DNA from 2 places in the Labrenzia sp. THAF187b genome. Region 1 is predicted to be linked to the other one. Evidence: predicted binding sites of a transcription regulator. Region 1 holds the regulator's gene; the other holds the start of a gene.
The links. The regulator PhoB, encoded in region 1, activates phosphate uptake and scavenging genes when phosphate is short. The targets are predictions, from matches to a motif close to TGTCATNNANCTGTCAT.
Positions count from the first base shown of each region.

Region 2: a site for PhoB is predicted at 3,596-3,612, ahead of FIV03_RS11325 (alkaline phosphatase). Genes of this name have one in related genera too.

Region 1 is NZ_CP045344.1:5,989,010-5,996,749, forward strand. Features, by position in the region: gene argF (ornithine carbamoyltransferase) at 1-583, opposite strand, end outside; gene FIV03_RS27475 (aspartate aminotransferase family protein) at 583-1,779, opposite strand; gene FIV03_RS27480 (GcrA family cell cycle regulator) at 2,220-2,756, shown strand; gene FIV03_RS27485 (DUF1330 domain-containing protein) at 2,919-3,215, opposite strand; gene phoB (phosphate regulon transcriptional regulator PhoB) at 3,395-4,093, opposite strand; gene phoU (phosphate signaling complex protein PhoU) at 4,174-4,869, opposite strand; gene pstB (phosphate ABC transporter ATP-binding protein PstB) at 4,901-5,698, opposite strand; gene pstA (phosphate ABC transporter permease PstA) at 5,710-7,062, opposite strand; gene pstC (phosphate ABC transporter permease subunit PstC) at 7,062-7,740, opposite strand, start outside.
Region 2 is NZ_CP045344.1:2,462,722-2,470,461, reverse strand. Features, by position in the region: gene FIV03_RS11340 (ABC transporter substrate-binding protein) at 1-1,260, opposite strand, end outside; gene FIV03_RS11335 (ABC transporter ATP-binding protein) at 1,328-2,416, opposite strand; gene FIV03_RS11330 (DeoR/GlpR family DNA-binding transcription regulator) at 2,413-3,219, opposite strand; gene FIV03_RS11325 (alkaline phosphatase) at 3,675-5,177, shown strand; gene FIV03_RS11320 (hypothetical protein) at 5,308-5,766, shown strand; gene FIV03_RS11315 (ATP-binding cassette domain-containing protein) at 5,776-6,456, shown strand; gene FIV03_RS11310 (FtsX-like permease family protein) at 6,449-7,740, shown strand, end outside.

The DNA.
Region 1 (7,740 bases):
TCGGCGGCGCCAGTTCGCCCGGCGTCGCGATGCGCAATTCGAAATCGAAGCGCGGCGCGGCATGAATCCAGGAGGCGAGCACGTTGTTGCTGTCACCGGTCCAGGCAACGCTCTTGCCCTTGATCGAACCGCGATGCTCTTCAAAGGTCAACAGATCCGCCATGATCTGACAGGGATGCGAGAGCTTGGTCAGGCCGTTGATCACCGGCACTGTCGCATTTTCGGCAAGTTCACGCAGGTCGTTGTGATCGAGGATGCGGATCATGATCGCGTCGACGAAGCGTGACAGAACCCGCGCCGTATCGGCGATTGTCTCGCCGCGGCCGAGCTGCATTTCCGCACCGGTCAGCATCAAGGTCTCGCCGCCAAGCTCACGCATGCCGACATCGAAGGAAATGCGCGTACGGGTGGACGGCTGTTCGAAAATCATGGCGAGCACCTTGCCCGCCAGAGGACCCTGGCCGCGATGCACGCCGTTACGGCTCGACTTGATCTTCCGGCTGGTGTCCAGGATGGCGCGCAGTTCTTCGCCTTCGAAGTCCGTCAGATCCAGAAAGTTCCGGTAGGTTCCGTTTGCGGTCATCAGGCCGCTCCTTCCGCCAATTTCGCTTCCACGGCGACAGCAGCCTGTTCCAGGCGCTCGACAGCAATGGAAATTTCCTCTTCGCTCATGGTCAGCGGCGGCATGATGCGCACCACGTTATCGCCGGCAGGAACTGCCAGCAGACCGGCTTCACGGGCTGCAAGCACATAATCTGCTACCGGCACCACGCATTTCAGACCGAGCATCAGGCCGTTGCCGCGCACTTCCGCCAGAACGTCCGGATGGCTATCCACCAGTCCGGCCAGCTTCTGCTTGAAGCTGAGCCCCTTCTGACGGACACCTTCCAGGAACCCGTCTTCCAGAACGACGTCCAGAACGGCATTGCCGACTGCCATGGCCAGCGGATTGCCGCCAAAGGTGGTGCCGTGGGTCCCGGGTGACAGCGCCGCTGCCGTTTCTGCCGTTGCAAGACATGCGCCCATCGGGAACCCGCCGCCGATACCCTTGGCGATTGCCATCAGGTCCGGTTCCACGCCCGCCCACTGGTGAGCGAACAGCTTGCCGGTCCGTCCGACACCGGTCTGGATCTCGTCGAAGATCAGCAGAATGCCGTTGTCATCACAGATCTTGCGCAGCGCACGCAGGAAATCGGCCGGAATTTCGCGGATCCCGCCCTCGCCCTGCACGGGCTCGATCGCGATTGCGGCCGTTTGCGGACCGATGGCATCTTTCAGCGCATCCAGGTCTCCTGCCGGCACCTGATCGAAACCGGGAGCCTTCGGGCCGAAGCCCTCAAGATATTTCGCCTGGCCGCCAGCCGCGATGGTCGCGATGGTCCGGCCATGGAAAGCGCCTTCGAAGGTCACGATGTGGAACCGCTCGGGGTTGCCGTTGTCATAATGATAACGGCGCGCGCATTTGATGGCAGCTTCCATCGCTTCCGCGCCGGAATTCACGAACAGCACCTTGTCGGCAAAGGTTTCCGCGCACAGGCGCTGCGCCAGCCGTTCGCCATCCGGGATCTGGTGCAGGTTGGAGGTATGCCACAGCTTGGCTGCCTGATCCTGCAATGCCTTGACCAGATGCGGATGGGCATGACCGAGTGCGTTGACCGCGATGCCGGAACCGCAATCGAGGAATCGTCGGCCATCGGTGGTAACCAGCCAGACGCCTTCCCCATGATCGAAAGAAAGGTTCGATCTTGCGTAATTTCCGAATAGTGCAGTCGCGGACATAACCTCGTTTGTCTCCTTTAAACGCCCCTGCTGTCCCTGCGTCGCCCCGACGCCGAGCCGTCACCTTGAAAAGATGCCGAAGGGCCAAAACGCAACGTGCCGCCCCGATGAGGCGGCACGCAGCGGCTTTCTTATACACTGCCGGTACCATGCACTGTCAATGGAAATGGCGCACAAGACATTTCATGTGCCGCAGAGGGCGGATTTCATAAAATTCTCAATGACCTCGCCATAATTGGGGAAAAGTCGTTTCATCCCCAACTGGTTTGGGTCGAGTGGTTGCCTGACAAATTAACGTTATTGTAACCTCTCAGCAATCAGACACGAGATCTCGTGAGGCAAATCACCAAGAGGCACTAGATCTGCCAGCATTAAGCGTGCTTGCGCATGCTTAACACGGGGTTAATGGCCGCAGGACGGTCAAACTAAAGGGTGCGGCAATGAGTTGGACAAACGAACGAGTTGAGCTTCTCAAAAAGCTTTGGGGCGACGGCTTGAGCGCAAGCCAGATCGCAGGCGAACTGGGTGGTGTTACCCGTAACGCCGTGATCGGCAAGGTGCACCGCCTTGGCCTGTCCGGCCGCGCCAAGTCCACCTCTTCAAGCGCCAAGCCGCGCCGGCCGCGCACCGCAGCTCCTGCCACGGGTGCAGCGCCGAAGAAACCGACGACGTCACATCCGCAGTCGATCGGCGCAACGGCCCTGAAAGCAGACATCTCGCCTGCACCAGTGGTGGCTGCCAAGCCGCGCGTGGAGCCGATTGCAGAACTTGTTCCGATCTCGCAGCGGGCAACGATCCTGACGCTGACCGAGCGGACCTGCAAATGGCCGATTGGCGACCCGGCAACCGACGACTTCTACTTCTGCGGCCGCCAGTCCGATGCCGGCGTCCCCTACTGCGCTCATCACTGCAAGATCGCGTATCAGCCGGTCGCCGACCGCCGCCGCGACCGCAAGACGATGGCTCAGGCAGGCTGATAGCCTCGCACCGAACCAATTCATGAGAAAGCCCGCCATCTGGCGGGCTTTTTTCGTTCCTTGAACACACTTTCGATCGCCAATGACTGGTCGCAAACCCGCTTTCGGAATCTCGCAGGAAGTGTGACTTTCTCTCGCGCTCCCGAGGCTAACGGCATCCGGTTATTCGACTAGTCTATCGACCAGGATCGCGTTCAACCTGGAACCGGAGCGCCGCAGCTTCGCAAGATCTTGAAATTCCGCAGAAGTCCAGAAATCGTTAGCGCTTTCCCGGTCAGGGAACTCGAGGATAAAAGCTGCATCCGGGATCAACAGATCCCCTTCAAGACCGCTGGGATTGCCACCACGGACAAGGAACCGCCCTCCATGTGCCGCAACCAGGTCTGGAATTCTTGCAAAGTACTCCGCCATCCAGTCGCGATTTTGAATTTGCATCTGGCCGATCACAAACGCTGTCATGAGTTCACTTTCAAAACGGGCTGATCTCCACCCCGAAGCTAGCCAATCAACAACAACGGTACAACCGCGCCGCCTGGCATGCTGGTTCCCGGAGGTGTTTCCTCCGTGATGAAAAACTTGAGGGCAAGACAAAAAAGCCCGCCAATGGCGGGCTTCATTCAGGGCGTTGGCCGGTGAAATCAGCCGACTGCCGTGAACTGGTCATTAAAGGCGTATCCGGCACCACGGACGGTACGGATAGGATCCTTCGCCTTGCCCTTGTTCAGAGCCTTGCGCAAGCGACCGACGTGAACATCGACAGTGCGTTCGTCCACGTAGACATCGTGACCCCAGACCCCATCCAGCAGTTGTTCGCGGGAGAAGACACGGCCAGGCGATGTCATCAGGAATTCCAGCAGGCGGAATTCCGTCGGCCCCAGGTGTATTTCCTTGGTGTTGCGGCGAACACGGTGCGTTTCGCGATCCAGTTCGATATCGCCCGACCGCAACATGCTGGACACCACTTCCGGGCTTGCCCGGCGCAGGATGGCGCGCACGCGGGCCATCAATTCCGGTACCGAGAAAGGCTTGACCACGTAGTCGTCGGCACCGGTCGACAGGCCGCGGATGCGCTCTGCTTCCTCACCGCGTGCCGTCAGCATGATGACCGGCAGGCGCTCGGTGTCTTCGCGCGCCCGCAGGCGGCGGCACAGTTCAATTCCGGACAGTCCCGGCAGCATCCAGTCGAGCAGCAACAGATCCGGCAGGCTTTCCCGCAGGCGGATTTCCGCCTCATCACCCCGGACACAGGACTCGACCGAGTACCCTTCCGCTTCCAAATTGTATCTCAATAGAAGGCTGAGCGGTTCTTCGTCTTCAACGATGAGCACCTTCGGCATACATCTCGCTCCAATTACCGCAACCGGCGCCGAAGCGCCGGCCGTTAAGATCTTCTGCAAATCCGACGATTACCAGCAGGTCAGACCGCGCCTGTTTCGTCGACCTTTGCCCGGTCTTCCGGCAAACGCTCGCCAGTGACCATGTAGTAGACGTTCTCGGCGATGTTCGTCGCGTGATCGCCGATGCGCTCGATGTTCTTTGCGCAGAACAAGAGATGGACGCACTGGGTAATGACCCGCGGGTCTTCCATCATGTAGGTCAGGAGTTCACGGAAGATCGACGTGTAGATCGCATCGACCTCGGCATCGGCTTCCTGAACCCGGCGGGCGGCTTCCGCATCCTTCCGGGCGTAGGCATCCAGCACCTGCTTGAGCTGCGAAAGAGCGAGTTCCGTCATGTGCTCCACACCGATCGCGAGCTTCTTGGACTGCAAGTCGCTGTCGATGGCGATGACGCGCTTGGCAACGTTCTTTGCAAGATCGCCAACACGCTCCAGGTCATTGGCAATGCGCGTTGCAGCGGTGATTTCACGCAGGTCCTGCCCCATAGGCTGGCGGCGGACGATCAGCTCGATCAGCTTGACTTCAAGTTCGTTGTAAAGGCTGTCCAGCCGGACATCGCCCTTGATCGTCGCCTTGGCAAGCTCCAGATCCTGCGACACCAGCGCGGACACCGCATCGGCGAAAGCCTTTTCGGCAATACCACCCATTTCGGCAACCTTGCCGGCCATGGCCGTCAGTTCGTCATCGTAAGCCGAGACTGTATGTTCAGACATCCTGTGTCCCCTTCAGAAACCTAAAAAATGCTTAGCCGAAGCGGCCCGTAATATAGTCCTGCGTACGCTTGTCCTTCGGATTGGTAAAGATGTCCTCCGTCAGACCTTCCTCCACCAAAATACCCAGGTGGAAGAACGCGGTACGCTGAGACACACGGGCAGCCTGCTGCATCGAGTGGGTCACGATCACGATGGTGAAGTTTTCCCGCAGTTCGTCGATCAGCTCTTCCACCTTCGCGGTCGCGATGGGGTCGAGTGCCGAGCACGGTTCGTCCATCAGGATCACTTCCGGGCTGACGGCAATCGCGCGGGCAATGCACAGACGCTGCTGCTGACCGCCCGACATGCCGGTGCCCGGCTCGTCCAGACGGTTTTTGACTTCTTCCCAAAGTCCGGCCTTCTGCAGGCTGGAGGCAACGATCTCATCAAGCTCGGACTTGCTGCGGGCCAGTCCATGGATCCGCGGACCGTACGCAATGTTGTCGTAGATCGACTTGGGAAACGGGTTCGGCTTCTGGAACACCATGCCGACCTTGGCACGCAGCTGTACGGGATCGACCTTGGGATCGTAGATGTCCTCACCGTCGATCTTGATCGACCCTTCCACACGGCAGATGTCGATGGTGTCGTTCATACGGTTGATCGTCCGCAGGAACGTTGACTTGCCACATCCGGACGGACCGATGAAGGCAGTCACGGACCGCGGCTGGATCTCGATGTCCACGTCCTTGATGGCGTGGGTATCGCCATAATAGACCTGCACCTTGTTCGCGGAAATTTTGCTGTCGGTCATGGTTTTCGCCTGTTCAAAATTCGGCATCTCGTTCATCGGAGCAATCCTTACCAGCGGCGTTCAAACCTGCGGCGCAGGATGATAGCGATAATGTTCATGGTCATGAGGAAGACCAGCAGCACGATGATCCCGCCCCAAGCGCGTTCATAGAAGGCCGGGTCGGCACGTTTCGCCCACTCGTAGATCTGGGCCGGCATGGCCGAGTTCGGAGAGAAGAAACCGGCAGCCACACCGTCCGGGAAATTGGAGGCGATGAAGCCGACCATCCCGATCAGGAGCAGCGGAGCGGTTTCCCCAAGCGCCTGTGCCAGACCGATGATCGTGCCGGTCAGAATGCCCGGCATTGCCAGCGGCAGGACATGGTGGAAGATCGACTGCATCTTGGAGGCGCCAATGCCAAGGGCCGCATCGCGGATGCTCGGCGGAACAGCCTTCAAGGAGGCGCGGGTGGAGATGATGATCGTCGGAAGTGTCATCAGCGTCAGCACCAGGCCACCGACCAGCGGTGCGGATTGCGGCAGATGCATGAACTGGATGAACACCGCCAGACCGAGAATACCGAAAACGATGGACGGAACCGCGGCCAGGTTGGAGATATTCACCTCGATCAGATCTGTGAACTTGTTCTGCGGAGCGAACTCTTCCAGGTAGATGGAAGCGGCCACGCCGATCGGCAGCGACAGGAACAGCACCACCAGCATCATGAACAGCGACCCGATCATGGACGCCCCGATGCCGGCCTGCTCCGGACGGCTGTCGGAAGCATCGGTCCCGGTGATGAAGGCCCAGTTGAAGCGCTTCTCCAGAATGCCGGCGGACTGCATCTGGTCAGCCAGATCCAGGTGTGCCGCATCCAGATTCTTGTCTTCGGCAAGATCCTCGCGCTTGACGCGGCCCTTCAGGTAGCCGTCGACACGGGATGAGGCGATCAGCTCGAAGGTTACCGTCGAACCGATCTTGTCCGGGTTGGCAAGCGCAAAGTCACGGACCGTGGCGGCAGCACCCGACGAGAACAGCTTTTGCAGGTCTTTTTCCGACATGTCTGTGGTGATGTTTGCACCGGCGAGTTCCTTGGCAAAGGCGTCGTCGATGATGGCCCGGTACTTGGACGTCTTGACCACCGACTTTTCCGCTTCGGCAATCTGCTCCTGATTGAGCGGTACATCCACCTTCAGGAAGGTCTGGCTGAAGGCGCCAAGGCCGTTGGACAGAATTGCCCACAGCAGCGCAACGAGGAAGAACAGGCCGATGCCGATGGCAATGATGCCGTAGAGCTTGAAGCGCGCTTCAGCGGCGTTGCGCTTTCTGGTCAGCGGATCGAGTTCGAGGATCGACGTGGTCTTGTGCGGGGTCGGAGCGCTGGTCTTGCCCGACGGTGGCGTAAGGGTCGTGTCGGTCATTAGTCGTACTGCTCCCGATATTTGCGCACGATGTAGAGCGCGACGATGTTGAGCCCCAGGGTCACGACGAACAGGGTCATGCCGAGCGCGAAGGCGACAAGGGCTTCCGGGGAGGCAAAGTCGGCGTCGCCGGTGAGCTGGCTGACGATCTTCGCGGTCACGGTGGTCATCGCTTCGAGCGGGTTCATGCTGAGGCGGGCAGCCGCGCCGGCCCCCAGAACAACAATCATGGTTTCACCGATGGCGCGAGAGGCCGCGAGCAGGATGGCCCCGACGATCCCCGGCAGGGCCGCCGGCAGAATGACCTGCTTCACGGTTTCCGAATGGGTGGCACCAAGCCCGAGCGAACCGTCACGCATGGCCTGCGGCACAGCGTTGATGATGTCGTCGGAGAGCGAGCTGACGAAAGGGATCAGCATGATGCCCATGACAGCGCCCGCGGTGAACACCGAGGAAGCACCGGACATCCAGCTTACGCCGAGCGCACCGCCGGAGCCGAAGACGTTCATCAGAAGCGGGCCGACTGTGAGCAGCGCGAAGAGACCGTAAACGATGGTTGGAATACCGGCCAGGATCTCGAGCAGCGGCTTGGCAACGGCGCGTACGTGCGGCGTTGCATACTCAGACAGGTAGATGGCAGCGAACAGACCGATAGGCACGGCGACGGCGAGTGCGATC
Region 2 (7,740 bases), 2.5 Mb from region 1:
GTCGGCCTGCGCCTGAGCTTCCTTCAGCGCCGTTTCGGCATCCTTCTGGCCCGTGATGGCAGCAGCCAGCGCATCGTTGAAGATGCCGGTCACGCGCTGGTTCTGGTAGGTCGCCAGTTCAGCCTTGGCGAAGTCCAGCTGGTCGCGGGCAACCAGGACAGCCGGAAAATCAGCCGCATAAGCTTTCATCGTGTCGGTTTCCCAGGTTTCGGCGCGCGGAGCGACGTAGCCTGTTGCGATGGTCCACTTCGCGGACTGTTCCGGAGCCGTGATCCACTGAACGAACTTGACGGCAGCCTTGTTCTGTTCGTCGGAAGCGCCCTTGAACAGGTAGAAGTTGCCACCGCCAGTCGGTGCGCCGCGCTGTGCCTTTTCCGGCAGCATGGCAACGCCGAACTTGAACGGAGCATTGTCACGAACGTTGGTGAGGTTGCCGGTGGACGTCCACATCATGGCCGTCTGGCCTTCGAAAAAGGCTTTCGGTGTTGCGCCCCACTCGATGATGCCCGGAGCCATCACTTCGTGCTTTGTGCTGAGATCGACAAGATACTGCAGCGCCTCTACCACCTTGGGATCATCGAAGTTGGTCTTGTTGCCGTCGGCATTGGCCAGAATCGCGCCGTTTTCGATGGCAAGGCCCTGGAACAGCCAGTACGGGAAACCGGAAGACGGAATACGCACGCCCCACTGGGTGACATTGCCGCTGTCGTCTTTCTTCGTCAGCTTCTTGCCGAATTCGACCATTTCGTCCCAGGTTGCCGGAGCGACCTCCGGATCAAGCCCGGCCGCTTCGAAGGCTTCCTTGTTCCAGTAGAGCACCGGCGTGGAGCGCTGGAACGGAATGCCGTAGGTCTTGCCGCCGGTCTGGCTGTTCTCCATGAATGCCGGATAAAAGCCTTCGACCCATTTCTTGTCTTCGTCGCTGGTCAGATAGTCGTCGAAGGGCTGGATCAGGTCTTCATCGATCAGGGTGAACATGTCGGCAGACAGGATCACCGAAAGCTGGGGCGGGTTGCCACCGCGCGAAGCGGTGATCGCCTTGGCGACGGTGTCCTGGTAGGAGCCGGCATAAACGGCGTCGATGGTAACATCCGGGTTCTGCGCAACATAGGCGTCGGTCAGTTCCTGGATGGTGTCAGCAGCCTTGCCGCCAACGGCGACCGGAAAATAGAATTGCAAATCAACAGCCTGAGCGGAGGCCCAGGTGCTGAAGGTAAGCGCCGTTGCCGCAACGGCTTTCAGGAAAGTGGACTTCAACATCAGCTTACTTCCTAAGGTTCGAAAATCCGCAGGTCTGCGGTCGGTCTACGCGGGCGTGCGCAGCAGGTCAGGAGCGCAACAAGGCTCCGAACTCGGAAATGAGATCGTCCCGGCGGCGGCCGGTATCGGCGTCGAAAACATGAAGGTCGTCCGGCGAAAAGCCGAGCTGCACGGATTGGCCTGGCGTGAAGGCCCGGCTGGCCGGAAGGCGCACTTGAAAACCGGTGCCGGCAACTTCGCAATCGGCCAGCACATCCGCCCCAAGATACTCGACGGCACGAACAGACGCGTTGACTGGACCACCGTCTTCCAGATGCATTGCCTCCGGGCGCAGGCCCAGCTTGAAGTCCGGCGCGGTGCACAGCTTCCTGAAGGCATTGGCCGGAAAGAGGTTCATTGGCGGTGTACCGATAAAACAGGCGGCAAAGGGCGTTGCCGGTTTTTCGTAAAGATCCCGCGGGCTCGCCACCTGCTCCAGCCGGCCACCATTCAAAAGCACCACCTGATCGGCCATGGTGATGGCCTCGACCTGATCATGCGTGACATAGACCATCGTGAAGCCGAGCTGCTGCTGCAGCGCGCGGATTTCCACCCGCATTTCATGGCGCAGCTTGGCGTCGAGATTGGACAGCGGCTCGTCCATCAGGCAAATCGGCTTTTCGCCGATGATTGCCCGTCCAAGCGCGACACGCTGCTGCTGACCGCCTGAAAGCTGACCCGGCTTGCGCTCCAGTAACTGGCCAAGGCCCAGAAGATCGGCAACCCTTGCAAGACGCCGGTCCCGCTCGGCCCTGCCGACCCGGCGGACCTTCAGGCCGAAGATGATGTTCTCACCGACATTCAGATGTGGAAACAGCGCATAGGACTGGAACACCATGGCAAGGTCACGCTTGGCCGACGGACGACCGGTGACATCCTCTCCGCCGATCAGGATGCGTCCGCTGCTGACATTCTCGAGGCCCGCGATCATGCGCAATGTCGTTGACTTGCCACAGCCGGACGGTCCCAGAAGTGCCGTGAAGGAGCCTGCCGGAATATCGATCGACAGGCCATCGACAGCCACCGTCTCACCCCAGGTACGCGACACCGTTTCAAGGACGATCGGCTTGCCGGCGCCAGAGGGTTTTGCACCCGGGATATGCGGATCTGATGTCACGCCTCATCCCCGTCGTCGGCCACGAACACTTCCGTTTTCGTGCCTTCCAGCGATGCCAGGAAAACATCCGGCACCGGGCAATCGGTGAAGATCGCATCGACATCGCTGAGCTGACCGCCGCGCACATGGGCGTTCCGGCCGAACTTGCTGTGATCGAGGACCAGATAGGACCGGCGGCAATTGGCGAGTATCGACTGGCGGGCCGCCACTTCGTCCTCGTGGAAATCCAGCAGCGTGCCGTCTTCATCGACACCTGCGACACCAAAAATGCCGATATCGACCTTGTAGTTGGAGAAGAACGCCTGCGCTGCGGACCCCAGCACGTCGCGGTCGCCATGACGCAACCGCCCGCCGGTGATGGTCACCTGAAACGACGGGTTGACCGAAGCCGTGAAGGCCACGTTCAGATTGTTCGTGAAAACCGCCAGTTTCTCGTGCCCCACCAGGGCCTGCATCACGATCTCCGGAGTGGTGCCGATAGAAAACGCGATCGACTGGTTGTTGCCGACATGACCGGCCACCAGTTTCGCAATCAGCTGCTTTTCCGGAAGATTGAGGATCTGCCGGGTGGAATAATGGATGTTGGACGCCGGTGCCGGAGGCTCGACGCCGCCGTGGGTCCGGCGCAGGATCCCCAGTTCGCAAAGACCGTTGACGTCCCTGCGAATTGTCTGCGTGGTCACCTCGAACCGGTCCGCCAGTTCCTCGACGGACGCAAATCCTGCCTTTTGTACCAGATCCGCGATTTCGGCCTGACGCTTTGAAATGTCTATTTGCCCAAGCATGTTCTTCTGATCCGCCATCGTCCCCTCTCCTCCTGCAGATGCAGAAGGCCAGTTGCTCCAAAGGCATCATGTTGACTCGAAAAAGCCTGACTTCGAAGCCCGTTAAAACATTTTCATATGAACCTTATTCGACGCTCATATGAAAATGATGTGACAATAGGGGATAGGGGGCAGCCCAGGAACACAGGACGCGACAGCGTCCTCAGATTTCAGGACGCCATTTTTCTATCTGTAATTGCCCGGGCGTTTCACGAGGCTGCCAGGCCGATGACCCGGCAGGGAATAACCCTGCGGTTCGATGACAAGACGCTACCGAAGAAGAGACAAGACGGCGCAAAAGTAGAAGAGTTGAATTCAATCGTCGAAGTTATGTAATAAAATAACAAATCTGTTTCGTCATCCAACTGTCAATCAGATGTCATGCAGCGTTTTTAAGTAGCTCCCGGGATGCACCCTCACCTCCGGGAGATATCATGAAAACGATCGTTTGCACTTCGCTGGCGCTGGCTCTGACCGGCTCCGTCGCCTTTGCTCAGGACGCCCTGCCGCAAGCCTCCAGCCAGTGGTACAAGGATGGCGAAGCCGCCATTCAGGCCATTTTGGACCGTCAGCCGAACACCAACCGCGCCAAGAACGTGATCCTGCTGATCGCAGACGGCAACGGTGTCGGAACCAACTACGCCACCCGCCTTTTCGACGGTCAGCAGAAAGGCATGCTGGGCGAGGAAAACGTTCTCCCGTACGAAACTCCGGAGTTCTACAGCGCCCTGGTCAAGACCTACAACATCAACGCCCAGACGCCGGACTCCGCTCCGACCGCCGGCTCGATGAACACGGGCGTGAAGCAGCGCTTCAACCTGATCAACCTCGGCGAAGAAGCCATCCATGACGATTGCTCCACCGTCGAAGGCAACCAGCTTGCCCTGTTCTCCGAAATGATGACCGAAGCCGGCAAGTCCGTCGGCGTCATCTCCACCGCCCGCCTGACCCACGCAACTCCGGCTGCTGTCTACGCCAAGACCGCCAACCGCAACTGGGAAGACGCCGTGCCGGAAGGCTGCACCGCACAGAAAGACATCGCAACCCAGCTGATCGACGCCATGGAAGCCGGCACCGTTGATTTCGCAATGGGCGGCGGTGGCCGTTACTTCCTGCCGAAGGACAAGGAAATGGGTGGGCTGAAGGGCCGCCGCGAAGACAATGTCGACCTGGTTGAGCGTGCAACCGGGCTGGGCGCACAGTTCGCATCCGACACCGCCGGTTTCCAGTCGCTGAAGCTTGACGGCTCCAGCCCCGTCCTGGCCCTGTTCAACAACAGCCACATGGAATATGAGGCCGACCGCGCCGACAATGACGAGCCGTCTCTGGCCGACATGACCAAGGCAGCCATCGAGTATCTGTCCAAGAACGAAGGCGGCTACTACCTGGAAATCGAAGCCGGCCGCGTCGACCACGCCAACCATGACGGCAATGCGGCCCGCGCCATGCGCGACGGTGTCGCCTTTGCAGAAGCCGTTGCCATTGCTGACGAGCTGACCAACGATGAAGACACGCTGATCATCGTCACCGCCGACCACGAACACGCCATCGCCTTCAACGGCTATTGCGGCCGCGGCTCGGCCATCCTCGGCCTTTGCTACGACGTTGCCCAGGTTGGTATCAAGCATTCCGACAAGGTTCTGACCGCGGATGACGGCAAGCCGTACACCGTGATCGGTTACCTGAACGGCACAGGCTCGGTTCTGAAGAAGGGCGAAGGCGAAAACGACTACACCGGCTCGCGCCCGGACCTGGACCAGGAAACGGCCACCGATCTGGACTACGTCCAGCAGGCGCTGATCCCCAAGTCCTCCGAAACCCATTCGGGTGAAGATGTTGCGGTCTACGCAAAGGGCCCGTGGGCGCACCTGGTCGATGGCACCATCGAGCAGAACGTGATCTTCCACGTCATGAACCACGCTGTGAACGCCCAATAAGCCTTCAGTCAGCGTTCAACAAGCGCTCAGCGGGATCCCTGGTCGAAAACCGGCCAGGGATCCTGAAGGCCTGCCGCCCGCCAGGCCTTTGCCTGTTTGTCATATTAGCCGGATAAGTTAGGAGCATGAATTGGCCAGAACCAGCGATGTCATGAACCGCAGACAGCTCATCGTCGGGCTCGGTCTCGCTCCGTTTGCCGGGCATCTGCTAAAGGGCACAGCAAGTGCGGCGGACGCCCCCCTCAAGTTGCGCACGCTTTACAACAAGGACCGGAGCTTTTCCGACCTCGCCCATTCACTGGAAGGCACCAGGGTGTCGGTCGGTGGCTACATGGCACCACCCCTGAAGGCCGACAGCCAGTTCTTCGTGCTCACCAAGATTCCGATGGCAGTTTGCCCGTTCTGTGAAACCGAGGCGGAATGGCCGCGGGACATTCTCGCCATCTACACCAAGCGCATTGTCGATGTGGTCGCCTTCAACAGCAAGATCGTGACACGCGGCGTTCTGGAGCTGGGAACCTTCAAGGATCCAGAGACCGGGTTCGTCAGCCGGGCAAGACTGGTCGATGCTGTCTATGAACGCAGCTGACAACTTCTCATGAATCTTGCTCTTCAAGTCGACGATCTCCGCGTCAGGGCACCGGGTGGCCGGGTGTTGCTGTCTTGCGATCACTTTGAAGCAACACCAGGCGCAACCATCGGCCTGCGTGGCCCGTCAGGAGCCGGGAAATCGACCTTTCTCTACGCGCTCGCCGGACTGCACCCGGCCATGACAGGTCATATCCGCTGGGGTGCAACCGATCTGGTGCAGCTGAACGACGCCGCCCGCGCCGCGTTCCGCCGCAGCCATGTCGGGCTGATTTTCCAGGACTTCCTGCTGTTCGAGGAACTGAGCGCCCTTGGCAACGCCTCCCTTGCAACGGCGTTCAACCCGGCAGAAAAGCGCCGGTCGATCACCGACACCGCACGGGATTTTCTCAAGAGCCTCAAGGTGCCGGCAGAAGCGCGGACCGTAGACAGTTTTTCCGGCGGCGAGCGCCAACGCACTGCGATCGCCCGCGCGCTGGCCCACGACCCCGCGATCATTCTCGCGGACGAACCGACGGCAAGCCTCGACCGCAAGACAGCCGATGCCCTGATCGAAGACCTGATCAGCCTGACCCGCGCGCAGAACAAGACCCTGATCGCCGTCAGCCACGACCAACATCTGCTGGACCGGATGGATAGGGTCATTGAAGTGACGGACGGCCACCTGCAGACGGAGGCCGCCGGTGCCTGACTTTGTCGCAGACCGCTGGCAGGACCTTTCGCCACTTGCCCAGGACACGCTGTGGCTCGTGCTGCTTCTGTTGCCTGCCGTGATAACCGGCCTGATCGTGATCTGGGGCTTCCGGCCTCAGGCGCTGGTCGGAGCACTGCTCTGGCGCTTCCGCTGGACCAATCTGACCTTTGTTGCCCTGATCGCCATTTCCATCGGCATCGGCGTTGGCCTGATAGCCCAGGAACGCGGCCTCAAAAAGGGAACGGCACGGGCAGCGGAAAAGTTCGATCTGATCGTCGCAGCCCCCGGCAGCGAAATCACCATGATGTTTGCCGCCGTCTATCTAAACCCAAGCGACGTGCCGCTTCTGGGAGGCGAGATCTACAACGAGATTGCCACCCATGACGACGTCGACCTTGCCGCCCCGATTGCCTTCGGCGACAGCTACCTGTCGTCACCCGTTGTCGGCACTACGCCGCAGTTCGTCACGCATCTGGCAGGGAACCTCGCCGAAGGCAGGCTCTTTGCCGGCAGCGGGGAAGCGGTTGCCGGCTCGCGGGTCGACCTGAAGCTTGGCGAGACATTCGAACCCGCGCACGGGATTGGTGACAGCGCGGAAGAAGATGCCCACGCCGGCCACGCGCTCACCATCGTCGGCAGGATGCCGCCCACCGGCAGCCCGTGGGACAAGGCCATTCTCGTTCCGGTGGAAAGCGTCTGGGAAGTGCACGGGCTGACCAATGGCCATGGCCCGGAACGACAGACACAGATCGGCCCGCCGTTTGACGCCGATTATTTCCCGGGAACACCGGCGATACTCGTTCATGCCAATGAACTCTGGGCGAATTACGCCCTGCGGTCCGAGTTCACCCGCGACGACACCATGGCGTTCTTCCCAGGCGCGGTGCTTGCGCAACTTCATGCACTCATGGGGGACATCCGCCAGATCATGTCGGTGATGGCGGTGCTGACCCAGGTGCTTGTGACCGCTGGCGTCCTGACGGGGCTGATAGCCCTTGCCCGGCTGTTCGCCAGGCGTCTGGCACTCCTGCGGGCTCTCGGGGCACCGGGACGCTTCGTCTTTGCCGTGGTCTGGTCTTATGCCGCCACCCTGATTGTCCTGGGCTCGGCTGCCGGGCTGGGCGTCGGCTGGATCGCGGTCGATGTCATCTCCTCAATTGTCACCTCCCGAACGGACATTCTGGTGACGGCAACGCTCGACTGGCCGGAGTTTCACCTCATTGCCGGTTTCGTCAGTCTGACGGTGCTGCTCGCGCTTCTGCCGGCCTTCATGGCAATGTC